DNA from 3 places in the Ruminococcus sp. RTP21484sp1_RTP21281st1_A8_RTP21281_210402 genome. Region 1 is predicted to be linked to each of the others. Evidence: riboswitches for the same ligand, from Rfam matches in the RefSeq annotation. Region 1 holds a riboswitch; each other region holds the start of a gene.

What was found. A riboswitch is a leader RNA that binds a small molecule or an ion and turns the genes downstream of it on or off. The one in region 1 is predicted to bind cyclic di-GMP.
Region 2: it holds a riboswitch for cyclic di-GMP, as region 1 does, so the genes downstream of both, AB5170_RS13395 (transporter substrate-binding domain-containing protein) here and AB5170_RS06605 (ATP-binding protein) in region 1, are expected to answer to the same signal.
Region 3: it holds a riboswitch for cyclic di-GMP, as region 1 does, so the genes downstream of both, AB5170_RS19440 (transporter substrate-binding domain-containing protein) here and AB5170_RS06605 (ATP-binding protein) in region 1, are expected to answer to the same signal.

Annotation. Positions count from the first base shown of each region.
Region 1 is NZ_JBCPGE010000010.1:27,084-34,721, forward strand. Features, by position in the region: gene bsh (choloylglycine hydrolase) at 1-68, opposite strand, end outside; gene AB5170_RS06580 (nucleotide sugar dehydrogenase) at 315-1,550, shown strand; gene AB5170_RS06585 (DUF6783 domain-containing protein) at 1,562-1,828, shown strand; gene AB5170_RS06590 (LytTR family DNA-binding domain-containing protein) at 1,803-2,525, opposite strand; gene AB5170_RS06595 (ThiF family adenylyltransferase) at 2,660-3,415, opposite strand; gene AB5170_RS06600 (response regulator) at 3,657-4,463, opposite strand; gene AB5170_RS06605 (ATP-binding protein) at 4,494-6,875, opposite strand; partial or broken gene AB5170_RS06610 (DUF6783 domain-containing protein) at 6,931-7,065, shown strand; cyclic di-GMP riboswitch class I at 7,144-7,234, opposite strand; gene AB5170_RS06615 (hypothetical protein) at 7,309-7,509, opposite strand; gene AB5170_RS06620 (hypothetical protein) at 7,577-7,638, shown strand, end outside.
Region 2 is NZ_JBCPGE010000027.1:2,351-9,988, forward strand. Features, by position in the region: gene AB5170_RS13385 (DUF3786 domain-containing protein) at 1-138, shown strand, start outside; gene AB5170_RS13390 (hypothetical protein) at 125-298, shown strand; gene AB5170_RS13395 (transporter substrate-binding domain-containing protein) at 457-3,324, opposite strand; cyclic di-GMP riboswitch class I at 3,525-3,600, opposite strand; gene AB5170_RS13400 (response regulator) at 3,752-6,703, opposite strand; gene AB5170_RS13405 (ABC transporter substrate-binding protein) at 6,709-7,638, opposite strand, start outside.
Region 3 is NZ_JBCPGE010000055.1:17,206-24,843, reverse strand. Features, by position in the region: gene AB5170_RS19440 (transporter substrate-binding domain-containing protein) at 1-1,489, opposite strand, end outside; cyclic di-GMP riboswitch class I at 1,664-1,739, opposite strand; gene AB5170_RS19435 (helix-turn-helix domain-containing protein) at 2,154-2,420, shown strand; gene AB5170_RS19430 (ATP-binding protein) at 2,524-3,777, opposite strand; gene AB5170_RS19425 (hypothetical protein) at 4,106-4,438, opposite strand; partial or broken gene tnpA (IS200/IS605 family transposase) at 4,485-4,784, opposite strand; gene AB5170_RS19415 (2-hydroxyacyl-CoA dehydratase family protein) at 5,068-6,348, shown strand; gene AB5170_RS19410 (acyl-CoA dehydratase activase) at 6,345-7,638, shown strand, end outside.

The DNA of each region.
Region 1 (7,638 bases):
GAAATCTCATAATCCAGAGTTCTTCCAAAATAGAAATCCTTTGTTTTATAGGTTGCTGCTGTACACATATTCTGTTCCTCCATTCATCCGAGACTGTTTAAAAGTCAGTTCTGTATTACTGTTCACTGGTAACGTTCTGTAATCTGCATATTCCAAAAAGTTCCCAAGGCGTTGTATTTTCCAGTCTGTCATGTTATTATTTATAAAAATTGTGCATGAACGGTTCATCATTAGTGTTATATATTGTAGCACAAACTGTGAAAATTTAAACTCTTTTTTCCCGATTTCACACTTTTTTAAGAAAGGAACTTACCATGAATAAATCTATTGCAGTCGCAGGTACCGGATATGTAGGGCTTTCTATTTCTGTACTGCTGGCTCAGCATAATCATGTTGTTGCAGTTGACATAATTCCGGAGAAGATTGCTTTGATAAACCAGAAGAAATCTCCAATCCAAGATGAATATATCGAAAAATACCTGTCGGAAAAGGAACTGGATCTTACGGCCACCTCAGACGGAGAATCCGCCTACGCAGAGGCTGATTTTGTGGTAGTGGCCACCCCCACCAACTATGACAGCAGGAAAAATCATTTCGACACTTCCGCTGTTGAAGCTGTACTAAGCCTGGTCACAAGGGTGAATCCTGCTGCCACAATTGTGATCAAATCTACGATTCCTGTAGGCTACACAGAATCTATCCGAAAGAAGTTTCACAATAACAATATTATTTTCAGCCCGGAATTTCTCAGAGAGTCCAAGGCCCTATACGACAATCTTTACCCAAGCAGGATCATTGTCTCCTGTGATGAGCACACCAGAGAAGCAGCTCATACTTTTGCAGCACTTCTTCAGGAGGGTGCTCTCAAAGAAAATATCGACACCTTGTTCATGGGATATACGGAAGCAGAAGCTGTAAAACTTTTTGCCAACACCTATCTGGCACTTCGTGTTTCCTATTTTAATGAGCTGGATACTTACGCGGAAATGAAGGGGCTGAACACCCGCGATATTATCAATGGAGTCTGTCTGGATCCCCGGATCGGAACTCATTACAATAATCCTTCCTTTGGCTACGGCGGCTACTGCCTGCCTAAGGACACCAAACAGCTTCTTGCCAATTACAACGACGTTCCTCAGAATATGATGTCCGCAATCGTGGAAAGCAACCGTACCCGAAAGGATTTTATTGCTGATCAGGTACTGCAAAAAGCCGGCTATTACAACTACAATGAGGACAACCTTTATCAGTCAAGCCTGGAAAAAGAAGTGGTTATCGGCGTCTACCGCCTCACTATGAAGAGTAATTCCGATAATTTCCGGCAAAGCAGCATTCAGGGTGTTATGAAACGGATCAAGGCAAAAGGCGCCACTGTCATCATCTATGAGCCCAATTTGGAAAACGGTTCCACATTTTTTGGCAGCAAGGTTGTAAATAATCTGGAAGAGTTTAAAGAAAAAAGCCTGTGTATTCTGGCGAACCGTTATGACAAGGTCCTGGACGATGTGAAGAAAAAGGTTTATACAAGGGATCTGTTTTCCAGGGATTAAGAAACGAAAGCGTGTCTAAAAAAGGCTTCCGCAAGATGTACATCACAATTTGTGGGAGATTTTGCCCGGATGAGGGCGCCGCAGCGGGCTGCGTAGGTCGAATTCGAGCAAAATATACCGCAATCTGCACCATACAAAAACAGGCAGGAAACATAGCGATCAAGAGAGCAATAGCTCCGTTTAATCACTGTGTTTCCTGCCTGTTGTCTATGAAATCCGTTTTTTATTCACCATACTGGCAATTGCTCTCTTTCAATTGCCGGATGACTTTATCCTGAAATAGTGATTATAAGCATCCAGCACATCCTTACGTCCTCTCACGCGAATGGGAACCCGTTCTCCATTTCGGAGTAAAAACTCCTCTTCTACATCTGTAATGTGATCCATATTTACCAGAAAGCTTTGGTGGCAACGCAAAAAACGGGGATCCTCTATCTTTTTCTCAAGATTCCCAAGTTTTTCCGCAGTTTCAAGCACCGAACCATCCAGCATATGTAAGGTTACTGTATGGCGGTCACTTTCCAGGTATAAAATTTCATCCACGAAAGGATAACGATACTGTCTTCTGCATTTCACTGAAATCCGCCTGCGAAGCTCAGACTTCAGCAGTCTGTTTAAAATTGCTGTGGTCTGCTTCTCTTCTGCAGGTTTCAGAAGATAGCCGGATGCTTCTACCTCATAACTTTCAAGCGCAAAATCAGGTGAAGCAGTCAGAAATACAATAGGCGCTTTTACTCCCAGGTCACGCAGCTTCCGTGCCGTGTCCATTCCATTCAGATCGCCCATATAAATATCAAGAAAAATCAGATCTGGCCATATATAGCCCTCTTCAATGTCTGCAAGGAGGCTCTCTCCAGATTCATATTCCTGGATCTGCGCCTCCCTGCCATTTGTCTGAAAGTACACCATCAACTGACGCTTCAGCACAAAACGCTCAACTTCCACGTCGTCACATATGGCAATTCTGTTTACCAAAGCTCTCCCAAAGCCTCCTTGTACTTGACTAGTTTATTATAACACAACGTTCCCTCTCGGGGAGAAATCTGCATAATCGTCACGTTTCAGAGCATAATCCTCAATTACCTGCACTCCCCACTTTGTGGGATCTTTCAAGGCTTGCAAAGATCCTTCACAACCTCTCCGGCAATGATCAGTCCTGCAACAGACGGCACAAATGCTACGCTTCCCGGAATATCACGACGCTCTGTACATTTGTGCTTGGCACCTGGCGGGCAGATACAGTGGGTTCTGCAGCTGATGGACATATCCTCTATCGGTCTTGTAGGGATTTCCTCGGAATAAACCACTTTCAGCTTACGGACGCCACGTTTCTTCAGTTCGCGGCGCATAACCTTGGCAAGAGGGCAGACCTTAGTCTTATAAATGTCCGCAACTTTAAACTGGCTTGCATCCAGTTTGTTTCCGGCACCCATAGAACTGATGATCGGAACCCCTTTCTCCTTCGCCTTCATGACAAGGGAGATTTTTGCAGTAACGGTATCTACTGCATCTACAATATAATCATATTCTTCAAATGGAAAATCGTCTGCATTCTCCGGCAGAAAAAAACACTTATGTGTCTCCACCTTCACGTCCGGATTGATTTCCAGCATACGCTCTTTCATAACATCCGTCTTGTATTTTCCCACTGTTTTTCGCGTTGCTATGATCTGGCGGTTCAGATTCGTAAGGCATACCTTATCGTCATCGATCAGGTCAAAAGCACCTACCCCGCTTCTCACCAACGCCTCACACACATATCCGCCAACACCGCCGATTCCAAATACTGCCACTCTGGCACCGGCAAGCTTCTTCATCCCCTCTTCTCCAAGAAGAAGCTGGGTTCTTGAAAACTGATTTAACATAAATTTTTCTCTCCTCAATGAAAGACAGGCAACAGACTTTCAAACAGACATTTCTCTTTCAATAAGAAAACTGCGGTCTGTTCTATCTTCACATAAAAAGCCTGGGAAGCTTATCCACCCAGACTTTTGTCCACATTACCTTTCGGAAATATTTTATAATGACTGTGTTTTTCTGTCAATTATTTTTTCGCCTACACATAAATAAATTACAGCGTTCCTGTTCACTCCGTTCGCAGTATCATTACAGCCATTTTTTCAAAACATCACTCAGCTTATTCATATCCAGCGGCTTTGCGATATGTCCGTTCATACCTGTATTTTTTGCCAGCTGTACATCTTCTGCAAAAGCATTGGCAGTCATGGCAACAATTGGCAGTTCTCCTTTTTCACCGGGGAGGCTTCTAATTGCTGCGGTTGCCTGATAACCATTCAGAACAGGCATTTGGATATCCATAAAAATAAGGTCATACCGGTCTTTTGGAGAAACCTCCACTTTTTCAACTGCAATTTTTCCATTTTCGGCTGTCTCAACTTCTGCCCCTGTCATCTGCAGGATTTCCACTGCAATTTCTCTGTTTAACTCATTATCCTCGACCAGCAGAATCCTTTTTCCTGTGTAATCTGCTTCTGACAGATTCTCCAGATAATTCCTTGCTGTTTTTTCTTTTTTGTCAGAAACAAACTGCCGCAGTGTAGCGGTCAGCCTGGAACGGAATAACGGTTTTGCAATAAAAGCATCTACACCTGCTGCCTTTGCATCTTCTTCAATCTCGCTGAACTCATAAGATGTCAGTACAATGATGGTAATCTCCTTCCCTATCCGTTTCCGAATCTGTCTGGCAGTTTCTATGCCATCCATATCCGGCATCTTCCAGTCCAAAATAACAGCAAAGTAATCATTTTTTAACTCATGACGTGCATAGCAGCGCTCAACGGCTTCTCTGCCGGAGAGGACCCATTCGCCTGTAATTCCAATCTCCTTCAATGTCGCAACTGTACTTTCACAGCATGTCTTATCATCATCCACAACCAGAACCGGCAAATTCATCAGATTTTCATCCTTTTCTTTCTCTTTTTCCTAAAGTTCAAGATAAATTGTTACCGTAATTTTAGTTCCCTTGTGTAAGGTGCTGTCCACTTTAATATTACCATTCATCAGATTTACAATATTTCTGCTGATTGCCATTCCCAGACCAGTTCCCTGAACTCTGGTTGTCCGATGGTCATCTGCGCGGCTGAAGGGATCAAACATGATTTTCTGGAATTCCGGCGACATACCGATTCCATTATCCTCAATCGTGAATTCATAGCATCCAAGCTCCGAAAATCCATTTGGCTTTTCCTCTATGGAAAAAGTAATATTCCCGCCATCCGGTGTATACTTGATCGCATTACTCATCAGATTCACAAATACCTGCTGAATCCTCAGACTGTCACCGCAGACATCCTCATGTTCAATATGATTAATGTGTATATCAAAATTATGTTTATGTTCATCAAGCACCGGTCGCGTAAGTGTAATAAGATTATCCACCAACTCTGACAGATTGAAATCTTCCTGTGCCAGTGTCATTTTTCCACTTTCAATACGTGCCATATCCAGCACTTCATTGATCAACCCAAGCAGATGACGGCTTGATTCTGTAATCTTGCTGAGACATTCAATAACTCTGTCCTGACTCTCAATATTTGCTCCGGCGATTGCTGTCAGACCCACAATGGCATTCATCGGTGTTCGGATATCATGGGACATATTGGAAAGGAATTCTGTTTTTGCACGATTTGCATTTTCTGCGGACCGGTAAGCCTCTTTCAGTGCCTGACGGGATTCAATCTCTGCTTTCTTCTCCTGTGTCACATCCATGGATGCCAGCAATACCTTTTCCAGCTTTCCATTCTTCCATTCCAAGGGAATATAAGAAGCGATTTTATAAGTCTTTTCATCCAGGCTGCAATACTCAAACTTATAAATATCATTTTCGCTTTTCAGATTTTCCCGGATATTTTCCGGGGCTATCAGAATATCTATAGCTTCCAACGGTTCCAGTGTCTTATACTTTTCAAGAACCTGCATCTGAAAATCATGATAGAAGCCCAGAGGTTTATATATCATCTGTCCATTCAGATTGTAGAATTCATATCTGTCATTTTCCAGATCACAGACAACAAAACGGTCAACCAGACGCACTATGCTCTGAATCAGCTGCTCCATGGAAGCATTATCCGCTGCCATCTGCAGATGCCGTGCGCTCTCTACCTTTGCCTCCGTAATATCCCGCAGAAAAATCATGGCATATTCTGAATCCTCTATCTCGCCACGTATGATCACATTACGGACCCATCGTTCTTCTCCCTTCAGAGTGATTCGGCACTCCAAAGACAATTCGGTTTCCAGACCCTTCAGTTTTTCCGCAATATAGCCACGATCATAAAAAGCGGATACTGCCTTCTTATCTGTTTCCACAACATAGGAATCCACAAAATGCCGGATCAGTTCATCCCATGTATGACTCTGTTCAAAAACAGTCATCAGGGACGGTTCAACCTTAAAGGTATCAAATGTGTTTGCCTCCAGGTTAACATAATATTCGCACAGATCTGTTTTCGTAAAGGCACGGTGGAAAGCAGCTGACTTTTGTGCCTGCATAATTTCTTTTTTTTCCGCATCAATATTAATAAAAATCCCGGCAATCCTGCTGGCAGAACCATCCAGCCGGCGTATTACTTCTGCTGATGCCCGAAACCACTGGTACTGATGATCCTTCATTCTCATACGGTACTCTACCTGGTATTTTACCTGATTCGTCTTATCCGCAATTGCCGCCTGAAGCTGCATCATTACTCTTTCTTTATCCTGTGGATGCAGAAGATCTGACCAGGATTCCAGTTTATTCGGAAAATCCAGAGTATCATGATAGCCAAGCATTTTTCGGAACTCATGGCTCCAGTTTGCATTCACAATCTCACTGTTTTCGTCACAGTCAAAATACCAGAAGCCGGAACGGATAGCCTCATTGATCAGTGCCAGATTTACATGATCCCAGTTGACCTGTACGGACATAATCCAGATCTGTCTGCCTGCTTCATCTGTCGCATCCTCTTTATAAAGCCGTACATTATTCACTGTACCGTCCGCTGTAAGGATCTGCGCTTCCCCGGCTCCGTGGATCTGCAAAAAACGGTCTCGATCCAATATACTTATATCCTTGCCGTAAAAAAATTTCTTCAATGAGCCTTTTGTCTGCTTCATAAAAGAATCGAACGTATGTCCTATACTATGTAGCAGCAGATTACTCACAGACAGAATAGACAGATTTTGGTCATAATATCCGGTCAACATACCTACCCCGCCATTATTTTCCAGTGTTTTCTGTATTGCCTGTGATAAATCCTGTGTTTGTCCAGGTACCGTCTTGTTTAAAGAATATATTTTATCCTCATAATTTTCCTTATATAACATTTTATAAAAACCCTCACTCTGTTTGATGCGTGTTTGAAAAAGGCTTTCTGCAAAATGTGGCGCGCAGATTGTAGGAATGCTTTTTCAACCACGCTCCAGAACATGCTCCGGCAAGTTCTCGTACATATTTTGGCATATAAAAAGGACACCTGACAAACATCCTGCCAGTGTCCCTGCTACATCTTTTTAAACTCACACATCCATATACATATAGTATAAAAGGTATCGGAATCGCTTCCGTTCTCACGTCTTTTCTATATATGGAAACAGCAGCAACCGGCTGACATGGTCAGACTTTCTGACTTTAGCCCCTTCTGGCTTTGCGTCCCTGCCTTTCAGCAAGTTTGCCTTTAAATAAATCCCATTTTTTATCAAAAATAAAATACCATGAAGTTTCCGATGCGTCAATAATATTTTGATAGAAAATCTGTGTTTATGAACCATTCGCAAAGTCGAAGATGTCTCGCACAATCGTTACTCTGTCTTTGTCATATTCCCCGAAGTTCTGAATCATGCAGCAGCCACCACCAACAACTACATATAAACGCATCAGCTCCGGATTGTATTCCCGTTCTCTCAGCTTATGAAAGATTTCTCTTGTGTAATCACTGGCAGCCTTACGGATTGCAGCCAAATACTTTTCTCCGATGTCTGCTGTCCCGGTACGGATCACCTGTTCAATCTATAGAATGTCCAGACGGATGTGGAGTCTAAAAAAACTTCACGCAACTGACCGCCCGATGACCACACCCTTGTTTCTGCT
Region 2 (7,638 bases), on a different contig from region 1:
GATGATGAGTTCCCGGCAAGTCTTCAAATTCTTGCAGACAGGAATACTTTAGATTACATGCATTATGAAACGCTTATGTTTGCACTTACACATCTGTTTTCCAGACTGAACGAGGAAATGCGAAATGAAAAAAGGTGAAGAATCCAGACAACTCCTGATTGAGTGTGCGGCTGAATTATTATGGAAAAATGGATATTCTGCTACTGGAATCAGCGAAATTCTCAAACAAACAGACCTTCCAGTAAGAAAAAATATGATTGAAATGTACCTGGAATACCGGTCATATCATGGCATCTGAAAGGAACTTATGTAAGTTCTGAAAAAATATTTTTGGGGAGGGAATCCTCCCCATTCTTATATCGTGGTACTTTCAAAGATTAAATTGTTAAAGCACTCTTTAAAGAAAAAAGTCCTATGCAATTTTCCAGAGTGGCACTCCATTAGTATAACATGCAATTAATATTTTTCCTGCTGCCTTATTACTTCTGATAATATTGACAGCAGCTTATCAGCCTGGACTGGCTTTGCTATATGTTCATTCATTCCGGCTGCAATAGCCTCCCGCTTATCTTCCTCAAATGCATTTGCTGTCATTGCAATGATTGGTATACACGCCTTGTCCTTATCTGGTAAATTTCTGATTTCCTGTGTTGCCTTATAACCGTCCATTTTAGGCATCTGGATATCCATGAGGATCACATCATATGTTCCAACCGGCATTTGCATTATCCTGTTTACACACTGGATACCATCCTCCACACGTTCTGTTTTAAGACCTGCACGCTCAAGTATTGCTTCTGCAATCTCTGCATTCAGATCATTGTCCTCTGCCAAAAGGATATTCCTTCCCTCAAGTATTTCACTGCAGGATTCTGGATTTTCAGCATGTTTTTTTTCATAATAGCTTTCATCCGCTATCCTGTGTTTTAGTGTTACAGTAAAAGTGCTGCCCTTTCCAAGCTCACTCTCCACATCGATTGTTCCACCGAGCAGATCAACATATTTCTTTACGATTGACATTCCAAGTCCGCTTCCTGTGATTTTGCTCTTCGTGGTGTTTCGTTCACGAGTGAATGCTTCGAAAATTTTTGACAGATAATCCTGGCTCATACCAATTCCGGTATCGCTCACCCTGGTCCTTACAATCATGTACCCAGGCTCCTCGCAGGGTAATTCATCTATATCTACCATAACAGAACCACCGGCTGGAGTATATTTTACGGCATTACTCAGGATGTTGACAAATATTTCTTTTACCTTGGTAGTATCTGTCAGTATATTTTCATGTTCTACATTTATTGTGTAATGAAGAGCAAGATTCTTTTTCTTTGCTTCATCCTCAAATATTTCAAACAGAGTCTGCCGGATATCCTCAATCCGTCCATAGTTCTCATCAATTTCCATCCTTCCGCTCTCAATCCGAGCCATATCAAGTACATTATTTATGATTGACAGAAGGAGGTTTCCTGACTGCTGAAGTTTTTTTAAATGTTCTGAAGTTTCAGGCAAATCCTTTCCTTTCAGTTCATTCTCCATAAGCTGTGCATAGCCCAGAATTGCATTCATAGGAGTACGGATGTCATGTGACATATTGTTAAGGAAACGAGTCTTTGCCAGATTAGCTTCTTCTGCTTTTTTCAGAGCGATTTCCAACTTGTCATTAAGCTTTTGTGTATCATTTGCAGCAAGCTTTGCGACAGCTTCTGCTTTCCTTGCCTTCCGTAAAAGTACGAGGATAATACTAATGATAGTGAGTACAAAAAATCCTGCCGTAACAAAAAAAGCAAGCATATTGTCTTTTACAAAATCCAAAAATGTTACCTTATCTGCTGTACTGTCATAAATAGCAAGTGCACTTGTAAGCATGTCAGACGGCATAGCCTTTAAGGTTTTATTCAATATTGATAAGAGGGTTCCCTCTCCACTTCTAACTGCAAAGCATGCCTCCATTGTTTTTGTAAGTGGAATACTCTTGAAATTTTGACTGTTATCATATATTAGTGCCTGACTTGCGCCCATGAGGAAACAGTCTGCTTTTTCATGAATGACCATATCTGCTGCATCGTCAAGCGAATCACAATCTATAAGCTTCCATTGGGGATAACTGAATGCAATATGCTGTTTTAAGGCATATTTTTCCCTGGGCACAGCTACAGTATACACCTTATTCTCATCAAATTTTTCCTCATCTGTTACCGCCATCAGGCTGTAGGTCCAGGCTGTGTTTGTAAGTGTATATCCGTTTTTTTCTGCAAAATATGGATTCCTGCCAGCATAAAAAATCATGTCAATCTCTCGTTCTTGTAAAGCCTGAAGCATTTCATCATAATCATCATATTCCTGTATATTAAATTCCAGTGTCTGATTTCCCAGACAGTCTTTGGCATAAGAGAAATATTCTGCCAGCATACCGGTAAGTTTTCCAGTCTCTTCGTCCAGAGAAAATACTGCCGCATCATTACTCAGAAATCCGATCCGGATACCATCATGTTCTTCCAACCAGGACTTTTCTCCGCCTGTAAGACTTTGACAATAATCAAGCGTAAAATACTTTTTATACAGATCCGCCTTGAAAAAAGGACTATCCTGATCCAGCTGACGCATAGCCCAGTCCAACTCTGTCTTGATATCGCTGCGCTCTTTATTTATTACAAAATATATGCCGGATTTACCAATCGTGGTAACGGATGATATTCCCTGTTCAGACCAGATGGATTCCTCCAGAGATACAAAACAATCGATTTCATGATTCGCTAATTTCTTTTCGACATCATCATTATTATTCACATTTACATGTTCTGTATGTATGCCATTCTTATTTTCCCATTCTGTCAGCATGATTTCAGGCTCAGTACCCATGAGCACACCTACACGTTTACCGTCCATAGATTTGAAATCAGACGTCCCAATATCCGTATCCGATAAATCAGCATAAAGGATATATTTTTCCTCACCCATGGGTTCATCCGGGAAAAGCATCTTCTGTGCACGTTCATCGGTGTAAGAAATATCGCCCATGATATCAATCTCACCATTTTCAAGCTTATCAAAACAGTTGGACCAGTCACATTTCACATGCTCAAATTTCCATCCGGTATAACCTGCCAGAGCCTGCATGAGCTCGTAGCCATAACCTCGTCTGACACCGTTTTTATCGACATAATTAAAGGTATCCTCAAATGAGCCGACACGGATGGTCTGTGGCTGTTTTTCATCATTATTCGTTTCAGCAGCCTGGCAGTGTACCGATAACATCATCCACATTCCCAGGACCACAAATATACATGCAAATAGTACGGCTGATTTTTTTCTACTTTTATCCATATTTTTTATTTCCTTCATCCGTTTGTGTTTTATGATGTTCCAAACACCAGGTCAAAAACAGCAAGTATTGTTTTTATATCAATCGGTTTTGCAATATGTGCATTCATCCCTGTTGCTGTGTACTGCTGCTGTGTAATTTCCATCATCTCTGCAATGCCCCGGGTGATAAAAACGCTGCCAAACAGGCAGCGCATCTCATTTCATGCAACTGGCTGCCATTTTACAGGCCCTGTAGCTTTGCGTCGCAGACTTTCATCTGTTTTGCCGATTTCCATATTAGAGCATTTAAAATTATACAAAAAAACTGATTTTATTATACTCCCTTGCTCCACTTTACACAAGAAAAACCTCACCGCTTTAACGCTTAAAAATAATTTGAAAACCTGCTAAAAAGTTGTTAACCGAACTTCTTAGCAGGTTTTTATTACTAATCTGTCAGATTATTTTGTAATGTACTGATCAATTCCTCTATAACGATTGGCTTGGATAAGAATCCATTCATACCGCATTCCAACGCTTTCTTTCTGTCCTCGTCAAAAGCATTGGCCGTCATGGCAAGGATGGTGATTCCTGCCAGTGCCGGATCCCTAAGGGCACGGATCTGCTTCGTGGCCTCATATCCGTTCATTACCGGCATCTGCACATCCATCAGCACCAGATCATAACCGCCCGGTTTCGACCTCTTGACCTTCTCTACTGCCTCTGCCCCATTTTCTGCAGTATCCACCAGGAAGCCATATTCATTAAGGATTTCCACCGCAATTTCACTGTTCAGCTCATTGTCTTCCACAAGCAATATACATTTGCCTCTGAAATCTGGGACTGCCGCCGGAAGAACAGGATTCTCCTGCTCAGCCTGATTCTGGCCAATGGCAGTCATCAGGGTATCTCTGATATCAGACATAAACAGAGGTTTCGCACAGAATGCAGTTACCCCTGCAGCCCTGGCTTCCACTTCGATGTCTGACCAGTCATAAGCAGTCAGAATAATGATCGGTGTATCGTCACCAAGACTGCGGATCTGTCTGGTGACCTCAATACCATTCATATCCGGCAGTCGCCAGTCGATGATATAAGCATGGAAGGCATCCCCAAGCTCCATAGACTGTCGTGCACGCAGAACAGCCTCCTTACCGGAAAGTGTCCATTCCGAACGCATTCCAACCCTCACAAGTATTTTTGTCACGCTGTCACAGGTATTAAAATCGTCATCTACAACCAGAGCCTTAAGACCTTCCAGCTCTATGATCTTCTCTATACGTTGGTGCTCAGGCTGAGTCCGGAATGGCAGTCGGACGATAAATTCGGTACCTTTCCCCTGCTCTGTCCGGACCTCAATGGTGCCGCCCATCATATCCACAATATTCTTGGTGATGGCCATACCAAGTCCTGTACCCTGAGTCCTGCTTACAGTGGAAGTCCGCTCCCTCTCAAAAGGAGAAAAGATCTTCTGTACAAATTCCTGACTCATACCGATTCCGTTATCCTTCACCCGGATCTCGTACAGTTCACTGCCTCTTTGGAGACCCGGATACTGTTTCAGCCGGACAGAAACGGTTCCGCCAGCAGGAGTAAACTTGATCGCATTGGACAAAAGATTCAGCAGCACCTGATTCAGTCGTGTCTTATCACAATAGACATCCTCATTTGTCACATCCATGGCATCCATATAAAGCTCCAGCTGTTTCGCATGGATCTGCCCGCTGATGATCGTCTTCAGATCATGAAGCACATCCGACAGACTGACCTCCGTTTCTTCCAGATGGATCTTTCCGCTCTCAATCCGGCTCATATCCAGGATATCATTGATCAGGGAAAGCAGATGGTTACTGGAGGAAAGGATCTTTCCCAGATAATCCCGAACCTTGTTTTTATCATCAATATTGCTTACAGCCAGTGTGGTAAAGCCGATGATCGCATTCATTGGTGTCCGGATATCGTGAGACATGTTGGAAAGGAAGGTACTCTTGGCCCTGTTTGCTGTCTCCGCCGCACGGACTGCCTCAGAAAGTGCTTGGTTCATTTTCCAGTCCGAGGTACGGTCCGACAGAACCAGGATGTATTTCTTTTTTCCATTTACCTCACTACCCATTGCAATATTATGGAACCAGCGTTTTTCCCCTGTTTTCTGATGAACATATTCAAAATCCCATTCTCGCTGTTCATGAACCTTGATTTCTTCCAGATAATTTTTCTCCGGATCTTCATGTTCCGCCGGATGCAATTTTCCCAGAACACGAATATCTCTACGAATCTGTTCTACCGTAATACCCAGCAGATTTTCCGCATTTGGGCTGACGTAATCTGCCTGATATGTTTTTGCATCCAGCATCAGAAAGACATCATCCACGTTCATTGAAAGCTTTTGAAACAGCTCATCCCGGTACCGGATCTCCGTATCCTTTCTTCTGAGATTTGTCCTGCTTTTTTGAATAATAAGACTGATAAGAAAAGCAGCAATACAGAACACGACCGCACCAACAAGAAGCATTGTACTGCTCTGCAGGCTGTTCATACTGGCATTGACAATATCTGCCTGTACAAGTCCCAGAAATACCCAGTCCTGAATATCTGATTTTTCATAGACCAGATAATAGTTCCTTCCATCCAGATTTACCAGCATCGCACCAGTATGTCCTGCTTTAAACTTCTCCGAAAGCTCATTGACCTCTTTTTCAGACATATCAGAATGCTCTCTCAGAACACCGAAGAAATTATATACATTCCCCCATAACTCAGAAGAATGATCGATCACAACACGGCCATCCGGATGAACAATAAAACTCTGTGCATTTCCATTGAAAGCAGAAATATCCAGTACATCTACGATATTAGAGTTTTCATAAGCAATGGCGATGGCATCATATTCAAATCCCTGATAGTTTCCATGAGCCTTGGGAGTGGCAAAAACAAGCAACTGGGATTTTCCCGGAACTGCTGCATTTGATATCACATCATTTCCCTGCCGGATGTCCTCTTCAATATTTTCCTGTAATCCAAGGTACCCGGTTTCCCCTGTCACCATCTTATAGTTCCCGTCGGCTGACAGAAAAAAGAAATCCAAAAATCCGGCATCTTCCTGCGCATTCTTTATATAATTACGGATTTCATCTTCGCTTGAGGTATTCTGCAGATTCTCACCCCAAATATGGAGATAAGTCAGGTTCTTATCTGTCAATTCCCTTAACATATTATCAGACTGATGAAAAACCTCCGTCAGATGGGAAACACTTTCCTCATAAATAGTTTTCGACACAAAGTCAAAATATCGGAAAACCATCAGAACAATTCCCAGTAAAACAGCTGTAAAGACAGCGATCCGGAATCGTTTTCTCCTAACAGTCTTTTCTCTGCCTTTGTTATGCTTCTTAATATCCATTCTTCTCACCTCAGAGTCATGTAGTCTTCAGGTTCTGCAAGAATGGCATCACCATCTGAAATATATCCTGTCCAGGTATCTTTCACAAAGGTGTCTTCTCCCTCAAACGCAATATTCTCATCTGTGGGATAGGCTTCCATGTGTTTTGGTATCGCAAGGCAGGTTACCGTGAATGTATCCTTGTCCTGAACTTTTTTTCCGTCTTTTGTAACTTTACTCAATGTATAGCCATCATCCGTTTCTTTGACTTCCACGGAAATGCCGCTGACCACAGGCAGAGAGCCACGGTTAAAGGGAATGAAACCTCCCTGATAGCCTTCTACAAAGTTTCTGACCAGTTCTGTCAGTTCTGCCCCGCTTATCCTGCAGCTATATGCCGAAAGACTGTTTGGCATGATCATGTCTCTTGCCATTTTTTCTGTATATCCAGCTTTCAGCACGTTTCCCGTAAAGCTGTTTCCGGTTGCGATTAGCACATCCGTCCCATAAATACCACGCAGAGTGTTTGCCATAACCGAATAAGCCGCATTTCCCCCACTGCTATGAAAACGGTTGGAATAGGATTTCTGTGAATCCAGCACGATATTCTCTGAAGCAAATTCTTCCGCAAGAAGCTGGGAATTAAATGACTGATAGGCCTGCTCTGCATCGTATTCTCCTGAAATCATCTTCGAAACCACATCCTTGGAAACGGAGAAAAAGTCATTTGACGCAATACGGATATACATGTGGTTTTCCTCGATCACAGGTTTCACATCCTTCAGATATTCCGTAAGCTTAAGATTCACATCCTGGCTGTAGCTTAACAGATCCTGTCCATCACTAATGATCCGGTTCTGTGCATCCTCTGAAAGCATTGTATTCAGTACCTTCATTGCTTTCTTCCGGCGCGTCTCGTCCTGTGTCAGGTCACGGTTTAATGCCACCTGAAAATA
Region 3 (7,638 bases), on a different contig from region 1:
AAGCATTATACGAAACTACTGCACCTGAAAATTGAGTTGTAGGCATAGATGTCAGTGTTTTATTCAGAATGGACAAAAGAACCGGTTCTCCCTGCTGAATAGCAAATGGAACATCAGCTTCTTTTGTCAGGAAAACACTATGAAGCTTATCATTTTTCAAATAGTCTGAAACAGTACCTGAATTGCTTACAATACAATCCGTCTCCCCTTTCTGCATTGCTTTTACTGCTGCATCTGATGTCTCATATTCCACAACCTTCCATTGCGGATAATTGTATGAAAGATATGCTTTCAATGCAAAATCATCTTTTTCAACGGCAACTGTATTCTCTTTATTTTCATCAAAAGAATCCTTTGCCGTAATTGCTGCCATATTGAGAGTCAATAGCGTATCCGACAAAGCAAATCCATTTGTTTCTGCAAAGTATGGATTCTGGTTTGCATGAAAAATCAGGTCTATTTTTCTATCCTGCAATGCCTGAAGCAGTTCACTTCTTGTATCATACCCCTTTAATTCAAATTCCAGAGTCTGACCTTGCAGACAATTTTGGGCAAGATCCACATAATCTGTGATAACACCTGTCAGTTTACCTGTTGATGGATCTACACTACTGATACCTCCATCCTGATTCAGATACCCTATCCTGATTGCTCCATGCTGCCCGATCCACTCCCTTTCTTCTTTTGAAAGAAACGAGCTGCTCTGTGCAGAAAGATAACGCCTGTAGAGATCATCAGTGTAAAATGGATTGTCATCCTTGATTCTGCGCATAGCACTATCCAGTGCTTCTTTGATATCCGGACGTTTGGGATTTATGGCAAAATAGATTTCTGTCTCTCCAATACTTGTAAGCGGTGAAATATCCGATTCTTCCCAACGGGATTCTTCTACCGAAACGAAGCAGTCAATTTCATGTTTCGACAGTTTGTCCATAATTTCTGTGGTATTAGAAACATTGACATGCTGCGTATGCAGACCATATTTTGATTCCCATTCATTAAGCACATCCTCCACTATATTATCTTTAGACACACCAATATTTTTTCCCTCAAAAGAATCCAAATTTCCTGCTGTAAGATCCCTATTGGATGCATCCGTATAGATGTAATATTTCTCTTCCCCCATAGGCATATCGGAAAAAAGCATATTTTCAGCACGTTCGTCTGTATAGGAAATGTCACCAAGAATATCAATCTCTCCATTTTCCAACTGTGTAAAGCAGTTTTTCCAATCACTTGTTATGTATTTATATGTCCATCCTGCATAACCTGCAATATCTTGAAGATACTCATAACCATAGCCGCTTCTTTCTCCCTTTTCATTGACTACATTATAAGTTTCCTCAAAAGATCCTACCCAGATAACATTGTCAGAGTTTTCTTTGGCAAATGTAGGAACGGATAAAACAATAAAACATATAATTGTGCAAAATATAATGTAACAAAATTTGAAATTCATTATATTCTGTACTAATTTGCACTTCTTCATCTTTCTCCCCTCCTCTAGGCTACAGTTGCTTGCTTCCAGATTTTAATTTTACATTCATTAATTATCAATAACCTCCCCGCTATTTTTCACAATATTTTTCCAAACAGCTTCTGTATTACTTATTCAAGTGCTCTACCATAAAAAAGCACTGCCAAACAGACAGTGCACCTCATTTCATGCAACTGGCTGCCATTTTACAGGCCCTGTAGCTTTGCGTCCCAGACTTTCATCTGGTTTGCCGATTTTCTTATTATAGCTTTAATACTTATGCAAAAAAACTGATTTCATTATACTTTAATGCTCTAGTATACACAAGAAAACATTACCGTTTTAACGACAAAAAATAAAAAAAGAACAGCCGATACATATACTCAAACTGTTCTTCTACTTCCGAAGACCACGCAGCATTGACATCACTGTTTCCTGCTCATTTGTACTCAGATTGTTCCATATCCTTAAAACTTCTTTCTGTTTTTCTGTCAGATTCTCTGAATTACCTTCCTGAAAAAACTGTGATAATGTCACGCCCAAAGCTGTACATATTTTTCAAGTGTGATCAGCGACGGCAGGTTTTCCTGCGCCATGATTCTTCCCAGTGATGACTGGAAAATTCCAAATACACATAAGCATGATACAATAGAGGCATGCTGAAGGAGGATCTCATATGGCAAAGCAACATGACAAACAATTTAAACTTGATGCAGTCCAGTACTATCAGGATCACAAAGATCTCGGAGTACGTGGATGTGCAGAAAATCTTGGCATCGGATACAGCACATTAACAAAATGGCTGAAAGACTTCCGGGAATCAGGTGATATTCCTGTTCGTGGTTCTGGTAATTATGCATCTGATGTTCTCACTATCGGAATCGTACTCTGTCTGTTCTACATAATCTGCGGAACAGTCTCGTTTATACGGATAAAAAAATAAACTGAGCCACGGCTGTTCCAACATGAAATCAGCCGTGGCCTTATTTATATCATTTCACTCTTTTTTGAAATAGAACAACACCACAGCAACAACTCAAATCGACTTAAAATTCCAGACTATTCGCATTCAGCAAGAAATACTTCATTCCCATGATGACAAAACCTTCATCATTTCTCCAAGGCTTTTTGCTGCCATTTACAATGACGATCTTCTTGAAAGAGTCCGGGATATTACGCAGAGAATTGAACTCCTGCGTCTGTTTTTCTTCCGAAGTCATGTCATATGCAACCTGGATATAGTATCTCTGGTTTCCTTGATTCACCACAAAGTCAACCTCCAACTGCTTGCGAACACGTTTTCCCTCTTTATCCTTATCGAAGATATCCACGACACCCACATCAACATTGTAGCCACGGATCAGCAGCTCGTTATAAACAATGTTCTCCATGATATGAGTAGGCTCCTGCTGTCTGAAATTCAGACGTGCATTTCTCAGTCCCAGATCAGTAAAGTAGTATTTCAGATTTGCACCGATATACTTTCTGCCCTTAATATCGTATCGGCTTGCCTTGGAAATCAAAAAGGCATCTGTCAAATGGTCGATATGCTTGGAGATGGTTTTATTAGCATAAGTCATCTGGCGCTCACTGGCAAAGGTATTGGCAATCTTTGAAGGGTTGGTCGGTGCGCCGATTGCAGATGCAAGCACATCAACCAGAATCCCAATCTCATCCACGTTCTGAATCTTATTTCTTTCAATAACATCCTTCAGATAGACATTTGCAAAGATGTTCTTCAGATAGTCCGCTTTCTGTCGTTCGCTCTGGAAACTTACGATCTGCGGCAATCCTCCGTAGATCATGTAGTCATCCCAGGCATCATCATAATCGCCGTCATAAACAGAATAAAACTCTGCAAAGGAGAGAGGGTAGATTCTAATCTCATCACCTCTGCCACGGAATTCGGTCACAATGTCGCTGGACAGGAACTTGGAATTACTTCCGGTGACATACACATCAATATTGCTCATGCGTAGCAGGCTGTTCAGCACTTCCTCAAATCGTGGCATGAACTGCACTTCATCCAAAAGGAGATAATACTTCCCGTCGTCTTTCATGGCATCCTTGATGTACTTGAAGCATACCTTGGGATCTCTTAATTCCTCGTTCTCAATACCATCCAATGCAATTTCAATAATATGATCAACATCAACGCCGTTCTCCAGTAAGTATCTCTTAAAGATGGTAAACAGCAAAAAGGATTTGCCACATCTACGAATGCCGGTAATCACCTTTATCATTCCATTATCTTTTCGCTCGATCAGCTGCTGTAGGTAAGCGTCTCTTTTAATCTCCATCGTTACGCTCCCCCTTTCCGTGCATCTGCACACTTTTTAGTAATGAGATTCTATCACCGAACGACCTGAATTTCAATATGTATTCCCATTTTATGTGCATCTACACACTTTTATGTAATGTTGATAAATATATTTTCAGATTTTTTTGATTGCAGTGTCTATAATCGATTACTCCAATCGTTATTATAGGTAGACAACAAAAAGAAGATGGTTCCGATGTTTCATTAAATATGTTCGTTAGTCTTTTACGCAAAGGATTCTATCTCCTCTGCGCCCTAATGCTTTTCGGATTCAGTTCAACAAACTGGATTTTGTTTTTTGATACTTATTACACTTTTGCTTTTTTCTTAATCATACATATTGCTGCTAAAGTAACTATAACATAACCTAATAGTGCAATAATTGATGATTCAATTCCAAATTCTCCACCAGTGAAAACAAAGTCTTTTGAATCAAGTACATATGTCATAACCGAATATTCATCTGCCTTTTCGCTTATTGATAAACCGCCGCCAATAATTAAAATATTCCAAAGTGAATGGACAATTCCGCTGTTCCAAACAGAACCACTTTCAATAGCAACCATTGAGAACATTATTCCTACCATTGTTCCAGCAATAAGAACCAACAGGCTACTTATAATGGAAAAATCCATTCCTATAATATGTACTAATCCAAATAAAACTGATGGAATTAATACAGCTACTTTAATATTCCATTTCTCTTTTGTCCCATTTTCTTTGCAACTCTGGATGTCTGTCGTAAATCATTAGCGTGCTTTTCCCTTTTAAATATCCCATAAAATCTGAAATACTTTCTTTCGGCGGAATTGCTACGCTTAAATGTACATGATCCTTACATACTGCACCCGCTATAATATCCACTTTTCGGTACTTGCATAATGTACTTATGATTTCCTTCACATCTTCTCTTAATCTTCCATACAGAATTCTTTTTCTGTATTTCGGTATAAATACTATGTGATACTGGCATTTCCATCGGGTATGTGATAAACTTCTATTGTCCGTTTGGACCGCCTCCTTTGATTTTGAGTTTGGCTTGCGACACCATTCTCATCATATCACAGGAGGCTTTATTTTGTTGTCCTCACCGTCTCCACTTATTCCATTCTCCCCAGCATAGCTGGGGGATTAGACTTTTCATTTACAATTCCCATCCAACTGACTATAATAAAGAATGTCCGTTTGCCTGCAAAGGCGCGGAACTATATCCATCTGCATCAGGGCGATATGACAGAAAAATGAACTTAAAAGAATGGAAGAAAGAACAATGGATGTAATTGAAAAATTTGGAAATAGGGTGAGCAGCCAGGCGCTTAAGGATCCGGAAAAAGCGCGTCGGCTGCTTCTTGCGGGATACCGCCTGCAGGAAAAGAAGCTTCAGTTTTTGCCGGATCGGGGGCTGCCGTCGTCGGGACAGTATGTGGCGCGGGTGGTTATGAAAAATATCATTCAGTCGCTGTCAGAACCGGAGAATGCGGCGATGGTCAGCATATTTGTGCCGGGAGAGCTGGTGATGGCGGCAGGGCTGACGCCGTACTCAGTGGAGGCGATGTCCTGTTTTATGGCGGGAACGAAGTGTGAGCAAACGTTTCTTCGGAAAACGGAGGAAGAAGGATTTCCGGAGACGATGTGTTCGTACCACAGGGTGTTTCTGGGGGCGGCGCTGACGGGGATTCTGCCAAAACCGAACTGCATGATTTATACGAACCTTGCGTGTGATGGAAATATGATGACGTTTCCGTATTTAAAGGATAAATTTGAATGTCCAGGCTTTTATATTGATGTTCCGTATGAGAAAAACCGGGAATCGGTTCTGTATGTGGCGGATCAGCTGCGGAAATTGAAACGGTTTCTGGAGGAGACGACGGACAGACGGATTTCGGAGGAAACAGTGCGGAGTGCGGTAGATAACAGCCGGAAAGCGGCAGCGAATTATAAAAAACAGCTTGCCCTGCGGTGTGCGCATGACCCGGTGACCTCTCTGACGAATGAATTGTATGCGCTTTTTATGTGCCATCTGATGGCTGGCTCAGAGACGGCGGTTACCTATACGGAAAAACTTCTGCGCGATGTGCGGATGTCACCGAGGGGAGATGGTCTTTCGGTAATCTGGATGCACACCATGCCATTTTTACAGGAGCCGGTTAAGGATATTTTTAATTATAGTAAGAAAATGCACATCCGCGCTTGTGATTTCATCGCAGATGGTTTTCAGGAGATGCATGCGGAAGACCCGTATGAGGCGATGGCAGAGAAAATGGTCTACTGCATTTACAATGGCAGTGTGAAACAGAGAATTGAGGAAGCGGAACGGCTTGCCAGAATCACGGAATCGGATGGTGCTGTTTTATTTGCCCACTGGGGCTGTAAGGGAACGATCGGTGCATCCAGCCTGATTAAGCAGTCCTTAGAAAAGACAGGACTTCCGACGATGATTCTCGACGGTGACGGCTGCAACCCCGCCAATACCAGCGACGGTCAGGTATCGACGCGGCTTCAGGCGTTTGTGGAAATGCTGGAAAAGGGCAAGGAGGAGAAACACGCATGATTTATTACGTCTGTAAGTACACCCCGATCGAGCTGTTCCGAGGGTTTGGAGAAGAATGTTCTGTTTTGGAGGAAATGCCGGAAAATTTCGAACAGTCGGATCAAATTGCACATGCAAATCTGTGCGGCTTTGGAAAATCGGTCATTCAGGCAGTGCTGGAAGGAAAGGTTGAACAGCTGGTGCTGGTAAACTGCTGCGATTCGATGCGGCGCGTTTACGATATCGTGGAGAGCACGGGAAAATGTAAGTTTTTATATATGCTGGATCTGCCGCATGATGATAATGAATGTGAAAAAGTGAAATTTGCGGGCACGATCCGGAGGCTTAAAAAGGCATATGAGGCATATTCCGGGAAAGTGTTTGATAAACGCGCTTTTATCAAGTCCTTTATTACGCCGGAAATGAACACGGAGCCGTACATTGGTGTGCTGGGCGTGCGGGTCAGCGGCATTCTGGAGGATATGATCCGGGACAATATCCAGATGGATGTGGAAAATCTGACCTGTACGGGTGGTCGGAAACTGTCGGTCGTACAGGATGAAATGTGGAATATGAAGGAAGAGGAGCTGTTTCTTTCTTACGCGGACGTCCTGCTGGGACAGATGCCGTGTTTCCGCATGAACCGTTCGATCCGCAGAAACCGTCTGTATCTGGATCCGAATTTAAAGGGAATTATTTATCACACGATCAAGTTCTGTGATTATTATGGATTTGAGTATGCGAGTATCAAGCGGGATATCAAGGTTCCGCTCCTTAAGATTGAGACTGATTTTACGAGCCAGAGCGCGGGGCAGCTTTTGACGCGCATTCAGGCATTTGAGGAGACGATCGAGGGATCAGAGGATATGGATCCGGGAAAAGGTATCAGTGAGGAGGCAAGAAAGAAGATGGAGTCGGGCATTTTTTATGTAGCGGGAATCGACAGCGGTTCGACAAGTACTGATGTGATCATACTGGATCAGGATGGAAAAATTAAATCGACGATGATTATTCCGACCGGCGGCGGTGCGATGATGAGCGCCGAGAAGAGTCTGGATCTGGCGATTGAGAAAGCGGGAATTAAGAAAGAGGAGATTGTGCGGATCGATACGACCGGATATGGACGATCCTACATTGACAGCGGGGATGACAGCATCACGGAGATTACCTGCCATGCCAAGGGCGCAAATTATCTGAATCCGAATGTCCGCACTATCATCGACATTGGCGGGCAGGATATCAAGGCGATCAGCATCGATGGGCAGGGAGCCGTGAAAAATTTCCTGATGAATGACAAATGTGCCGCCGGAA